4 regions of the Citrobacter sp. Igbk 17 genome follow, and region 2 is predicted to be linked to each of the others. Evidence: predicted binding sites of a transcription regulator. Region 2 holds the regulator's gene; each other region holds the start of a gene.
What was found. The regulator CRP, encoded in region 2, controls carbon source genes, mostly activating them, when cyclic AMP is high. The targets are predictions, from matches to a motif close to ATGTGANNNNNNTCACAT.

Region 1: a site for CRP is predicted at 1,737-1,754, ahead of idnD (L-idonate 5-dehydrogenase). Genes of this name have one in related genera too.
Region 3: a site for CRP is predicted at 1,569-1,586, ahead of NNO08_RS03765 (YfcZ/YiiS family protein). Genes of this name have one in related genera too.
Region 4: a site for CRP is predicted at 1,659-1,676, ahead of garD (galactarate dehydratase). Genes of this name have one in related genera too.

Annotation. Positions count from the first base shown of each region.
Region 1 covers NZ_JANEWI010000007.1:140,164-143,364, forward strand. Annotated here, with positions in the region: gene idnO (gluconate 5-dehydrogenase) at 1-620, opposite strand, end outside; gene idnD (L-idonate 5-dehydrogenase) at 632-1,675, opposite strand; gene idnK (gluconokinase) at 1,893-2,414, shown strand; gene ahr (NADPH-dependent aldehyde reductase Ahr) at 2,445-3,201, opposite strand, start outside.
Region 2 covers NZ_JANEWI010000051.1:11,462-14,662, reverse strand. Annotated here, with positions in the region: gene NNO08_RS21245 (phosphoribulokinase) at 1-404, shown strand, start outside; gene NNO08_RS21240 (OsmC family protein) at 503-907, opposite strand; gene crp (cAMP-activated global transcriptional regulator CRP) at 1,216-1,848, shown strand; gene NNO08_RS21230 (YccS/YhfK family putative transporter) at 1,900-3,201, shown strand, end outside.
Region 3 covers NZ_JANEWI010000004.1:75,196-78,396, reverse strand. Annotated here, with positions in the region: gene fadL (long-chain fatty acid transporter FadL) at 1-1,319, opposite strand, end outside; gene NNO08_RS03765 (YfcZ/YiiS family protein) at 1,691-1,975, shown strand; gene fadI (acetyl-CoA C-acyltransferase FadI) at 2,152-3,201, shown strand, end outside.
Region 4 covers NZ_JANEWI010000005.1:50,021-53,221, forward strand. Annotated here, with positions in the region: gene garL (2-dehydro-3-deoxyglucarate aldolase) at 1-35, opposite strand, end outside; gene garP (galactarate/glucarate/glycerate transporter GarP) at 51-1,385, opposite strand; gene garD (galactarate dehydratase) at 1,799-3,201, shown strand, end outside.

The sequences.
Region 1 (3,201 bases), on a different contig from region 2:
GAGGTGAAGGCTTCATCTTCGACCAGCGCTTTGGTCATTTCGGTTTTGAAGTAGCCCGGCGCGATACCGTTGACCTGGATATTGTGGCGTGCCAGTTCTACGCACATCCCACGGGTGAGCATTTTCACTGCGCCTTTTGAGGCGGCGTACGGCGTGATGGTATCGCGGCCCAGTTCGCTCTGCATGGAGCAGATGTTGATGACCTTCCCGGCCTGACGTTCCACCATGCGACGCGTGACTGCCTGCGAGACCAGGAAAACCGCCGTCTGGTTAACAGCAATTACATCGTTCCAGTCCTGTTCCGGGAACTCGGTAAACGGATGGCGGCGCTGAATACCCGCGTTATTCACCAGCACATCAATTTGGCCGATGTCTTTTTCGATATGGTCAATGGCGGCATCGATATCTTGTTTATGCGTAACATTAAAAGGTGCAGCAACGGCACGAATCCCTTCCTGCTGCAGTTTGGCGACGGCGGCTTCAGCACGCTCTGGCGTAATATCATTGACGATAATCTGAGCGCCATATTTACCCAACCCGGTCGCCAGTAAATAACCAATACCCTGAGCCGAACCGGTGATCAGAATGTTTTTGCCGTCCAGTGAAAAAAGATCGTTCATCATGTTATTCCTTATTTTGTTTCTGCAAAAACGAGCTGGACTTTCGCCGCCTGGGTTTTATCCCCGGCGAAGATCAGCGCCTGTTCAAGCTCGGTAAACGGGTATTCGGCGCTGAGTAACGGCAGCGGATCGATAACGTTATTCGCCAGCCACGACACTGCGGTGTTGAACTCAGTGGTAAAGCGGAATGAGCCTTTGAGCGCGATCTCTTTGCCGATCAGCATCATCATCGGGAAGTCCGGTACCGCGCCGCCCATGCCAACCTGCACCATCACGCCTTTCGCGCGGGTGACTTCCAGGCAGGTGGTAATTGAGGACGGATGACCGGAGACTTCGAAGCTGACGTCGAAGTAGCCTTTTTCTTTTTTCCACTCATCGAGTGAGTCCTGCTGCGGGTTAATCAGCGTGTCGGCACCCATCTGCTGGGCAAGCGACAGCGAGCGTGGGCTGATATCAGCACAGACAATCTCTGACGCGCCGAGCGTTTTCACCGCGCTGACAATCAGGCAGCCAATCGGCCCCACGCCGGAGATAAACACGCGTTTACCCTGCAGGTCGCCCGCTTCATGCGCGGCGTGGATCGCGACCGCCAGCGGTTCGGCAAAGGCCATCACTTTTTCATCGGCCTCTTGCGGGTACGGGATACACTGCGCGGTATCGACGGTTTTAAACCGGGTAAAGCCGCCGTCGACATGGGGGAAATACATGGCGCTGCCAAAAAAACGCATTTCCGTGCACTGGTTTTCTTCGTGCTGCAAACAGTATTTACAGTGGCCACACGGTTTCGACGGATTAATCGCCACCGACTGACCTTCATGTAATTCTTTTGAATCGCTGTGCACCACTTTACCAATAACTTCATGGCCTAAAATCATCGGCGCTTTAACGGTAAAATTACCGACTTTCCCTTCCTGATAATAATGTAAATCGGAACCACAAATACCGCCGCGGGTAATTTGTACTAATGTTCCTTTATTATCCCATTCAATATTTTGGTCGGTTATGGCAACAGTTTTCTTACCCGCGACAACGCAGGATTGGGTTTTGACTTGCATAAATGCCTCACTGGTCAGGTAGTAACCTCGGCAGCATTTAAACGGTTTTGAGTGTTATTATTTGTGATGCAGATCACGCTGGAAAATTGTTACACTACAATGTTACGCATAACGTGATGCGCCTTGTAATTCTCATCAGCAGCGCTGAAAAAGCGTGAAATCCCCAATGTAGAAAGCGTAGTATCGCGCCATGGAATATGAATCTGGAGTTTTTTCGATGGCCGGGGAAAGTTATATTTTGATGGGTGTTTCAGGTAGCGGTAAATCTTTAATTGGCAGTAAAATTGCCGCAGTATTATCGGCAAAATTCATTGATGGTGACGATCTCCATCCCGCTAAAAATATTGATAAAATGTCTGAAGGCATTCCATTAACCGATGAAGACCGACTGCCGTGGTTAGCGCGATTAAATGATGCCTCATACAGTTTATATAAAAAGAATGAGACCGGGTTTATTGTCTGTTCGTCATTAAAAAAACAGTACCGCGATATATTGCGTCAGGGCAGTCCGAATGTGCATTTTCTGTGGCTGGACGGCGACTACGAGACCATTCTGGCGCGTATGCAGCGTCGGGCAGGGCATTTTATGCCGGTGGGCTTGTTAAAAAGTCAATTTGACGCGCTGGAGTGTCCGCAGGAGGATGAACGCGATATTGCCCGCATCGATGTGAACCACGACATCGAGCATGTGACGGAACAGTGCCGCCAGGCGGTGCTCGCGTTTCGTAACGGGCAATAGGCTCAGCCCCTTGCGGGACTGAGCCTGGCATCAGAAGTCGGCTTTCAGCACCACGCGGTAGCGGGCTTTGCCGTCACGTACGTGCTGGATAGCGTCGTTAATTTGCGACATTGGGTACAGCTCGGTGGTGGGCGACACCTTGCTGCGCCCGGCAAACTTCATCAGTTTGCGTAGTTCGAACGGTGTGCCGGTCGCCGAACCGGAGATGCTGCGATCGCCGGCAATTAAGGTGAATGCCGGCACCGGCAGCGGCTTCAGCACCGCGCCGACGGTATGGAAGTTACCGCCGTAGGCCAGCGCTTCAAAATAGGGTTGCCAGTCAAGATCGACATTAACCGTATTAATAATGAGATCGAACTGCCCCGCCAGCGCTTTCAGCGCATCCGGATCGCGGCTGTTGACCACCTTATCCGCTCCCATCGCCAGCACTTCCTGCTCTTTTGCCGGGTTGGAACTGAACGCGGTGATTTCACAACCCATCGCGTGTAACAGCTTAATGGCGATATGCCCCAGGCCGCCGATGCCGATCACCCCAACGCGGCTGGTGGCGGTGATATGGTGCATCAGCAGCGGTTTGAACACCGTGATGCCGCCGCACAACAAGGGACCGGCTGCCGCCAGATCGATACTCTCCGGCAACGGGATCACCCACTGCCAGTCGGCCCGTAGCTTCTCGGCAAAGCCGCCGCGATTGAGAATAGTGGGAACAGACCCTTCCAGGCAGTTAATCTGATTACCGCTGATACAGGCATCGCAATGCCCGCAGCTACGCGCCGTCCAGCCAATC
Region 2 (3,201 bases):
TTGTGAACCTGGAGTGGATCCAGAAACTCACCCGCGATACCAGCGAACGCGGGCATTCACGTGAAGCGGTAATGGACTCGGTCGTTCGTTCAATGGACGATTATATCAATTACATTACGCCGCAGTTTTCCCGCACGCATATTAACTTCCAGCGAGTGCCCACCGTCGACACCTCCAACCCCTTTGCGGCAAAGAGTATTCCGTCACTGGATGAGAGCTTTGTAGTGATTCATTTTCGTAATCTGGAAGGCATCGATTATCCCTGGCTGCTGGCTATGCTGCAGGGTTCATTCATTTCCCATATCAATACATTAGTCGTGCCGGGCGGCAAGATGGGGCTGGCGATGGAATTGATCATGCTGCCATTGGTGCAGAGGCTGATGGAAGGTAAAAAGATAGAGTGATGTATGGGATGTGCCCGATGGCGCTACGCTTATCGGGCCTACGAGTCGGTATCGTTATGTAGGCCGGATAAGGCTACGCCGCCATCCGGCATCATATGTTAAGCAGCAATCACTTCGTAGGAATGGGTGATATTCACCGCTTTTTCCAGCATCAACGCCACGGAGCAATATTTCTCAGCAGAAAGATCAACCGCCCGAGACACAGACGCATCTTTCAGGTCGCGCCCCGTCACGATGAAATGCAGATTGATGTGGGTAAACAGACGCGGTGCTTCTTCACGGCGCTCAGAGGTGAGCTTCACTTCGCAGTTGGTGACATCCTGGCGTCCCTTTTGCAGAATGGACACGACATCAATGGCGCTACACCCCCCTGCCGCCATTAATACCATCTCCATCGGGCTCGGCGCTTTATCACCAGAGTTACCGTCCATCAAAATTTGGTGGCCTGAGGCGGACTCACCGAGGAAGGTTAACCCCTCAACCCACTTTACACGCGCTTGCATATTTCGTAACTCCAATGTTTCAATTTTCCTGACAGATTACGCGTACATAACAATTCTCGCAATGGAAGGCGACCTGCGTCATGCTGAAGCGAGACACCAGGAGACACACGGCGAAAGCTATGCTAAAACAGTCGGGATGCTACAGTAATACATTGACGTACTGCATGTATGCAGAGGACATCACATTACAGGCTGCAATCTATTTTTAGCAGCCCCCTTCCCAGGTAGCGGGAAGCACATTTTTGCAACCCCAGAGACAGCGTCGTGTTCTGGCTCTGGAGACAGCTTATAACAGAGGATAACCGCGCATGGTGCTTGGCAAACCGCAAACAGACCCGACTCTCGAATGGTTCTTGTCTCATTGCCATATTCATAAGTACCCATCGAAGAGCACGCTGATTCACCAGGGTGAAAAAGCGGAAACGTTGTATTACATCGTTAAAGGCTCAGTGGCAGTGCTGATCAAAGATGAAGAAGGGAAAGAAATGATCCTCTCTTATCTGAATCAGGGCGATTTTATTGGTGAATTAGGCCTCTTCGAAGAAGGCCAGGAACGTAGCGCCTGGGTACGTGCCAAAACCGCATGTGAAGTCGCTGAAATTTCCTACAAAAAATTTCGCCAATTAATCCAGGTCAACCCAGATATTCTGATGCGCCTGTCTTCTCAGATGGCTCGTCGTCTGCAGGTAACGTCTGAAAAAGTGGGCAACCTTGCCTTCCTCGACGTAACCGGTCGTATCGCCCAGACTCTGCTGAATCTGGCGAAACAGCCTGACGCGATGACCCACCCGGATGGCATGCAGATTAAAATCACCCGTCAGGAAATTGGCCAGATCGTTGGCTGTTCCCGTGAAACCGTTGGTCGTATCCTGAAGATGCTGGAAGATCAGAACCTGATCTCCGCACATGGTAAGACCATCGTCGTCTACGGCACGCGTTAATCCCATCGACATGGCGTGTTACGTAGTAATGCGCCATTTTTGTTTGCTCCGATGTGGCGAAGACTGATTTATCACCCCGAGATCAACTACGCACTACGACAGACGCTGGTGCTATGTTTACCTGTGGCTGTCGGTCTTATCATTGGTCAGCTTCATCTGGGACTGTTGTTCTCCCTCGTCCCTGCCTGTTGCAATATTGCGGGTCTTGATACCCCACATAAGCGCTTTTTCAAACGCTTAGTGATTGGCGCGTCGCTGTTTGCCGGCTGCAGCCTGATAATGCAGTTACTGCTGGCACAGACTATACCGCTGCCGCTGATCCTCACCGGCCTGACGCTGATTCTCGGTGTGACTGCTGAGCTAAGCCCGTTGCATGCACGACTTCTGCCCGCCTCACTGATCGCGGCGATTTTCACACTGAGTCTGGCCGGGAACATGCCCGTCTGGGAGCCATTGCTGATCTACGCGCTGGGGACAGTATGGTACGGCCTGTTTAACTGGTTCTGGTTCTGGATGTGGCGTGAACAACCGCTGCGCGAATCACTCAGTTTGTTGTACCGCGAATTAGCCGATTACTGTGAGGCTAAATACAGCATGTTGACCCAGCATGCCGATCCCGAAAAAGCGCTACCCCCCCTGCTGGTCCGTCAACAGAAAGCCGTGGATCTGATTACCCAGTGCTACCAGCAAATGCACATGCTGTCGGCACATCACAATAATGAATACAAACGCTTGCTACGTGTTTTCCAGGAAGCGCTGGATTTACAGGAGCATATTTCCGTTAGCCTGCACCAGCCCGAAGAAGTGCAAAAGCTGGTCGAGCGTAGTCATGCTGAACAGGTGATTCGCTGGAATGCTCGCACCGTTGCGGAACGTCTACGCGTACTGGCCGATGACATTTTGTATCACCGCTTACCGACGCGTTTTTCGATGGAAAAGCAGATCGGCACCCTGGAGAAGATTGCCCGGCAGCACCCGGATAATCCGGTGGGACAATTTTGCTACTGGCATTTCAGCCGCATTGCCCGCGTGCTGCGTACCCAACGCCCACTGTATGCCCGGGATTTGATGGCTGATAAACAGCGTCGATTACCGTTAATTCCTGCACTGAAAAACTATTTGTCGTTGAAATCTCCGGCGCTGCGTAACGCCGGACGCATCAGCGTCATGTTGAGTATCGCAAGCCTAATGGGTAGCGCTTTACACCTGCCAAAACCTTACTGGATCCTGATGACGATACTGTTCGTCACGCAAAATGGCTACGGCGCAACCCGGGTGCGTATTTTACACCGCTCGGTGGGCACGCTTGTCGGACTGGTCATTGCCGGCGTCACGTTGCACTTTCATATTCCT
Region 3 (3,201 bases), on a different contig from region 2:
TTCAGGTTCATACCGTACAGCCAGGCTTTCCCTTCTGATTCGAAGGAGTACGGGCCTTCTTCGAATTTCACTTTCTGACCGTGCATATAAGAAATGCCGACATCCAATGAAGCATCTTTATTAAACGCATAGGTGGTACCCGCACTCAGCCAGAAGCGGTCCTGATCCGGAATAGAGATGGAACGGCGGTTAGCTGGAACTGGGCTATCATCGAAGGCGATACCGGTACGGAATGTCCAGGTATCATCGTAGTAATAGGTAGTACCCAGCGCGATACGGTAAGAATCTTTGAAACCTTCTTCTTTATAGAACAGAGTCTGGCCGTTGCTGCCTTTTGCTTTAAGCTCCTGGAACTGACTCCAACTGGTATATGCCATGCTGTAGTGAACCGCCCACTGTGGCGCAACGCGGTTATAACCTGAGAACTCCCACATTTCTGGCAGGTTCAGATCAAGTGAACCGTCGATTGTGTTGCCGTTAGTGCCAGCAGGCAGGCTCGCGAACACCGGGCGCAACTGCGCGGGAATACGGTCCATTGATGGCAGGCTGCTGCGGTAATCACCGTCGAAGTCAACTTTTACTTCCGAACGGTAGGTGAAACCGTAACGGTTGTCTTTATCCACTTCATAAAGAATACCGGCGTTCCAGCCGAAGCCCCATTCGTCACCCTTCAGGCGCGCAATCTGGGTATCTGCCGGGTATTGTGCGGCCAGTGCGGGAGGAACCCGGCCACCAGAGCCTGCAACGATTTGCTGCGGCAGATCGCCTGCATAACGCTCAAGCTTCGCTTTGGCATAGACGGCGTTAAAACCGAGGCCGAAGCTAAAATGATTATTCAGACGGTAGGCGCCGCTCAGGTTTAAGTTGAGCGTTTCCAGGTCGGTTTTTCCGCCCATCGAGCCGGCTGCATAATTATTGTTAAACTCCGTTGCCAGACCATAGTTAGAGGTAACTGACGCCCCCCAACCAAATTGATCGTTAATTGGGGCAACAAAGTGCACGTTCGGTATCCAGGCGGTTGGGGCGATATTATCCTGGCTGGCGTCGTTACCAATACGTGAGCGTCCGGAAATATCGACATCCGGGTCAACGAAAATCGCACCAGCAGAGAAAGTAGGGCGATCAAACATCATGATCAGCGCGGGGTTACGACTGGCGTTACCTGCATCATCTGCAATAGCGCCTTCACCCGAATATGCCCGGCCAAGGCCAGAGGAAGAAAATTCGTTTAGCTGAAAGCCTGCAGACCAGGCCTGTGTGGAGATAATTGCCACTGCGACTGCGAGAGCAGACTTTGTAAACAGGGTTTTCTGGCTCATGACCATAACCTCATAGATTTATTTTTATACAAACTATGTTACATGCCGTAACAGGAGCGCGAAGTGTAGGGTCTGAGGTACCACATAGAAATCAGACCAGTGGCGAGAGTATAGGTCGGACCAGCCAGAATGTTGCAAGTATGTTTATAAATATTTTCAATTCTGATCTAAGAAACGCGATCCAGCTGGCAAAATTGCGGGTGCGCGCACTCACCTGTTTGGGCGATTTTTGTTTTAGATCATTTTTAAGTGTGATTTCTGTCACTTATCTCATTTCGCACAATTAACGACTGGAGAGGCGAATAATGGGAGCGTAAAATGTCCCTATCGTTTATCTGGCACCTCGGGTGCGAATACAGAGGAAATCTACAATGAGTAAATGCAGTGCTGATGAAACCCCGGTTTGCTGCTGTATGGATGTTGGCACCATCATGGACAACTCCGATTGCACCGCTTCCTACAGCCGCGTGTTCGCGAATCGCGCAGAGGCAGAAGAAACGCTGGCCGCTCTGACTGAGAAGGCACGCAGCGTGGAATCTGAACCTTGCAAAATCACCTCGACTTTCACTGAAGAGTCTGAGGGTGTGCGTCTGGATATCGACTTTGTTTTTGCCTGTGAAGCTGAAACGCTAATTTTCCAGCTGGGCTTGCGTTAATCCCTTCTGCTAATGCCCTTGTCACCTGGTGGCAAGGGCATTTTCGTAACAGTCAGTGACTATTCACTGTGTCATAGCTCTCACTTTCTTTTCTCCCCGCTTGGCTAAATGTAAAAAATTGGTTAAGACTGTGATCAGGTCAGACCACTTGTTTTTATTTTTTACAGGGGAGTGTTATGAGTCAGGCTTTACCGCTGGTTACCCGCCAGGGCGACCGTATCGCCATCGTGAGCGGATTGCGTACGCCATTTGCCCGTCAGGCTACCGCGTTTCATGGCATTCCCGCCGTTGATTTGGGAAAAATGGTTGTTAGTGAATTGCTGGCCCGCAGCGAAATACCCGCTGACGTGATTGAACAGCTGGTTTTTGGCCAGGTGGTTCAAATGCCAGAAGCCCCCAATATTGCCCGGGAAATCGTTCTGGGAACCGGGATGAATGTGCATACGGATGCTTACAGCGTAAGCCGGGCTTGTGCAACCAGCTTTCAGGCCGTGGCGAATGTTGCAGAAAGCCTGATGGCCGGTACTATTCGTGCTGGGATTGCCGGCGGCGCAGATTCCTCTTCCGTTCTGCCTATTGGCGTCAGCAAAAAGCTGGCGCGAGTACTGGTGGATGTCAATAAAGCCCGCACAACCGGACAACGTCTGAAGCTCTTCTCCCGATTGCGCTTGCGCGATTTGATGCCTGTGCCACCGGCTGTTGCTGAATATTCCACCGGTTTACGCATGGGGGATACCGCCGAGCAAATGGCCAAAACCTATGGTATTACCCGAGAGCAGCAGGACGCGCTGGCGCACCGTTCTCATCAGCGCGCGGCTCAGGCATGGTCTGAAGGAAAACTTGCGGATGAGGTGATGACAACCTACGCGCCCCCCTTTAAAGATCCTTTTTCAGAAGATAACAATATTCGCGGTAACTCGACGATGGCGGATTACGCCCGGTTGCGTCCGGCATTTGACAGAAAACACGGTACCGTTACGGCGGCCAACAGCACGCCGTTAACAGATGGTGCTGCGGCCGTGATTGTGATGACGGAATCGCGTGCGAAAGAGTTAGGGCTGGTACCGCTGGGATATCTGCGTAGTTTTGCCTTTACCGCCATTGATGTCTGGCAGGACATGCTGTTGGGACCTGCATGGTCGACCCCGCTTGCCCTGGAGCGCGCAGGGTTAACCATGGCGGATTTAACGCTTATTGATATGCATGAAGCCTTTGCGGCACAAACG
Region 4 (3,201 bases), on a different contig from region 2:
GCTTTAAATTTGTTCGGGAATATCGTGTTATTCATCGCCTATACCTTTGTTTATTTCTGCAATTCCATACGTTTAATGTCACCGACAATAAACAGGTAGCAAACCATCGCCATCAGCGCCGAGCATCCTACAAACATCAGCGCAGCATTAAATGAGTGCAGCTCGCTCACCAGGTAACCAATCACCAGCGGGGTTACGATGGACGCGACGTTGCCAAATACGTTAAATACACCACCACACAGACCGACTATTTCTTTCGGTGCAGTATCGGAAATCACCGGCCAGCCCAGCGCGCCGAAGCCTTTTCCGAAAAACGCCAGCGCCATCAACGCCACCACCAGAGTGGTATTATCGGTGTAGTTACACAGAATGATGGTCGACGCGAGCAGCATCCCGAGCACAATTGGCAGCTTACGCGCCAGAGTAATACTGGAGCCGCGTTTAATCAGATAATCGGAGAACACCCCACCCAACACGCCACCGGCAAATCCGCACAGCGCAGGAATAGAAGCCACCAGACCAACCTTGAGGATCGACATGCCTTTTTCTTGCACCAGATAGATCGGGAACCAGGTCAGAAAGAACCAGGTGATGGTATTGATAAAATACTGTCCGAAGAACACACCCAACATCATGCGATTAGTCAGCAACTGCTTGATATAATGCAGCTTAGGACCACCAGATGCCGCATCGCCCGGCTTCTTGTGATCCATATCGACCACCGCGCCGTTGTCAGAGATAAACTTCAGTTCTTCTTGCGACATACGCGGATGCTCGGTCGGGTTATGGATCAATTTCACCCACAGCCCGGTCAGCACAAAGCCGATCGCCCCCATCACGGTAAAGACATGTTCCCAGCCCCAGGCAAAAGTTAACCACCCCAACAGCGGGGAAAATAACGCCAGGGAGAAGTACTGCGCGGAGTTAAAAATTGCCGATGCCGTGCCGCGCTCTTTCGTGGGGAACCAGGCGGCCACAATACGTGCGTTAGCCGGGAAAGACGGCGCTTCAGAGAAGCCCAGCATGAAACGCATGATGAACATTGAAATACCCGCCCAGGCCAGCGGAAACATATCCACGAATCCCTGCAGGAAGGTAAACAGCGACCAGAAAAACAGGCTGTAAGTGTAGACTTTCTTCGAGCCGAACTTGTCGAGCAGCCATCCGCCGGGGATTTGCATCAGCAAATAAGCCCAGCCAAAAGCCGAAAAAATGTAACCCATTGATATGGCGCTAAGCTGTAGCTCTTTCGCCACTTCCGTACCGGCAATAGACAACGTCGCACGGTCCGCATAGTTAACGGCCGTAACAATAAAGATTATCAGCAATATTAAATAACGAGTGTGCGTGCCTTTCTTTTTCTCTACAACCGTATCCAGTATCATACTATTTACCTCGGGTTACCTCAGGCACATGTCTTTTATTATTATTTGGCAGGCATTTTAATAATTAATTACCGCCAATAAAAATACGCAATAATTTATCAGGTGCTATGAAACCGTGATTTAGTATAATCAGCGTGACAAGGTTAATCATTGTGCAAATGCTCACTAAAGAAAAGTCATTAGAATATTCTCTTGGGCGGATGCACATAAGCATGGGCGCTAATGCACACATTTACGTATTGCCACCTCTGGCGGCGTGGTGTACCTGAGTTTAAGTGATCATGGTCACATTCTCAGGTTTAATCTCCTGACATTCTTATTTCACAATACCAAGTCTTTATTGCTTTTAATTAGATTAAACATATCAACACCCATACAATTATTATCACCACCTGGCTGGAGAATACTGGACAATGGCCGACATCGAAATTAGACAAGAATCGCCAACGGCGTTTTATATTAAAGTACACGACACAGATAATGTGGCGATTATTGTCAATGACAATGGTCTGAAAGCCGGGACACGTTTTCCGGATGGACTGACGCTGATAGAGCATATCCCCCAGGGCCATAAAGTGGCACTAACAGATATTCCTGCTCACGGCGAAATTGTCCGCTATGGTGAAGTAATAGGTTTCGCCGTTCGCGATATCCCACGCGGCAGCTGGATCGATGAATCTATGGTTGAACTGCCAAAAGCGCCGCCACTGGAAACATTGCCGCTGGCAACCAAAGTTCCGCAACCGCTGCCGCCGCTGGAGGGGTATACCTTCGAAGGATACCGCAATGCTGACGGCAGCGTCGGCACCAAGAATCTGCTCGGCATCTCCACCAGCGTGCACTGCGTGGCGGGCGTGGTGGATTATGTCGTGAAAATCATTGAGCGCGATCTGCTGCCCAACTATCCGAACGTCGACGGCGTGGTGGGGCTCAATCACTTGTACGGCTGCGGCGTGGCTATCAATGCCCCAGCCGCCATCGTGCCGATTCGTACAATCCACAATATTGCGCTGAACCCAAACTTCGGCGGTGAAGTAATGGTCATCGGCCTTGGCTGCGAAAAACTCCAGCCCGAGCGCCTGCTGGAAGGGACGCACGATGTGAATAGTATTCCGGTAGACAGCGCCAGTATCGTCAGTCTGCAGGATGAAAAACACGTTGGTTTTAAATCCATGGTAGAAGATATTTTGCAGGTAGCCGAGCGCCATCTGGCAAAGCTCAATCAGCGCCAGCGCGAAACCTGTCCGGCTTCTGAGCTGGTAGTCGGCATGCAATGCGGCGGAAGCGATGCGTTTTCTGGCGTAACGGCCAACCCGGCAGTCGGTTATGCCTCCGACCTGTTAGTTCGCTGCGGTGCGACCGTGATGTTCTCGGAAGTGACCGAAGTGCGAGATGCCATCCACCTTCTGACCCCGCGGGCAATTAACGAAGAGGTGGGCAAACGCCTGCTCGAAGAAATGGCCTGGTACGACAACTATCTCGATATGGGGAAAACGGACCGCAGCGCTAACCCCTCTCCGGGCAACAAGAAAGGCGGTCTGGCAAACGTGGTGGAAAAAGCGCTGGGCTCCATTGCCAAGTCTGGCAAGAGCGCGATTGTCGAAGTGTTGTCGCCGGGTCAGCGTCCAACCAGGCGTGGCCTGATTTACGCCGCAACTCCCGCCAGTGATTTTGTTTGCGGTACGCAGCAGGTTGCTTCCGGCATCACCGTACAGGTATTCACCACCGGTCGCGGTACGCCGTACGGTCTGATGGCCGTTCCGGTGATAAAAATGGCGACACGCACTGAACTGGCTAATCGTTGGTTTGATCTGAT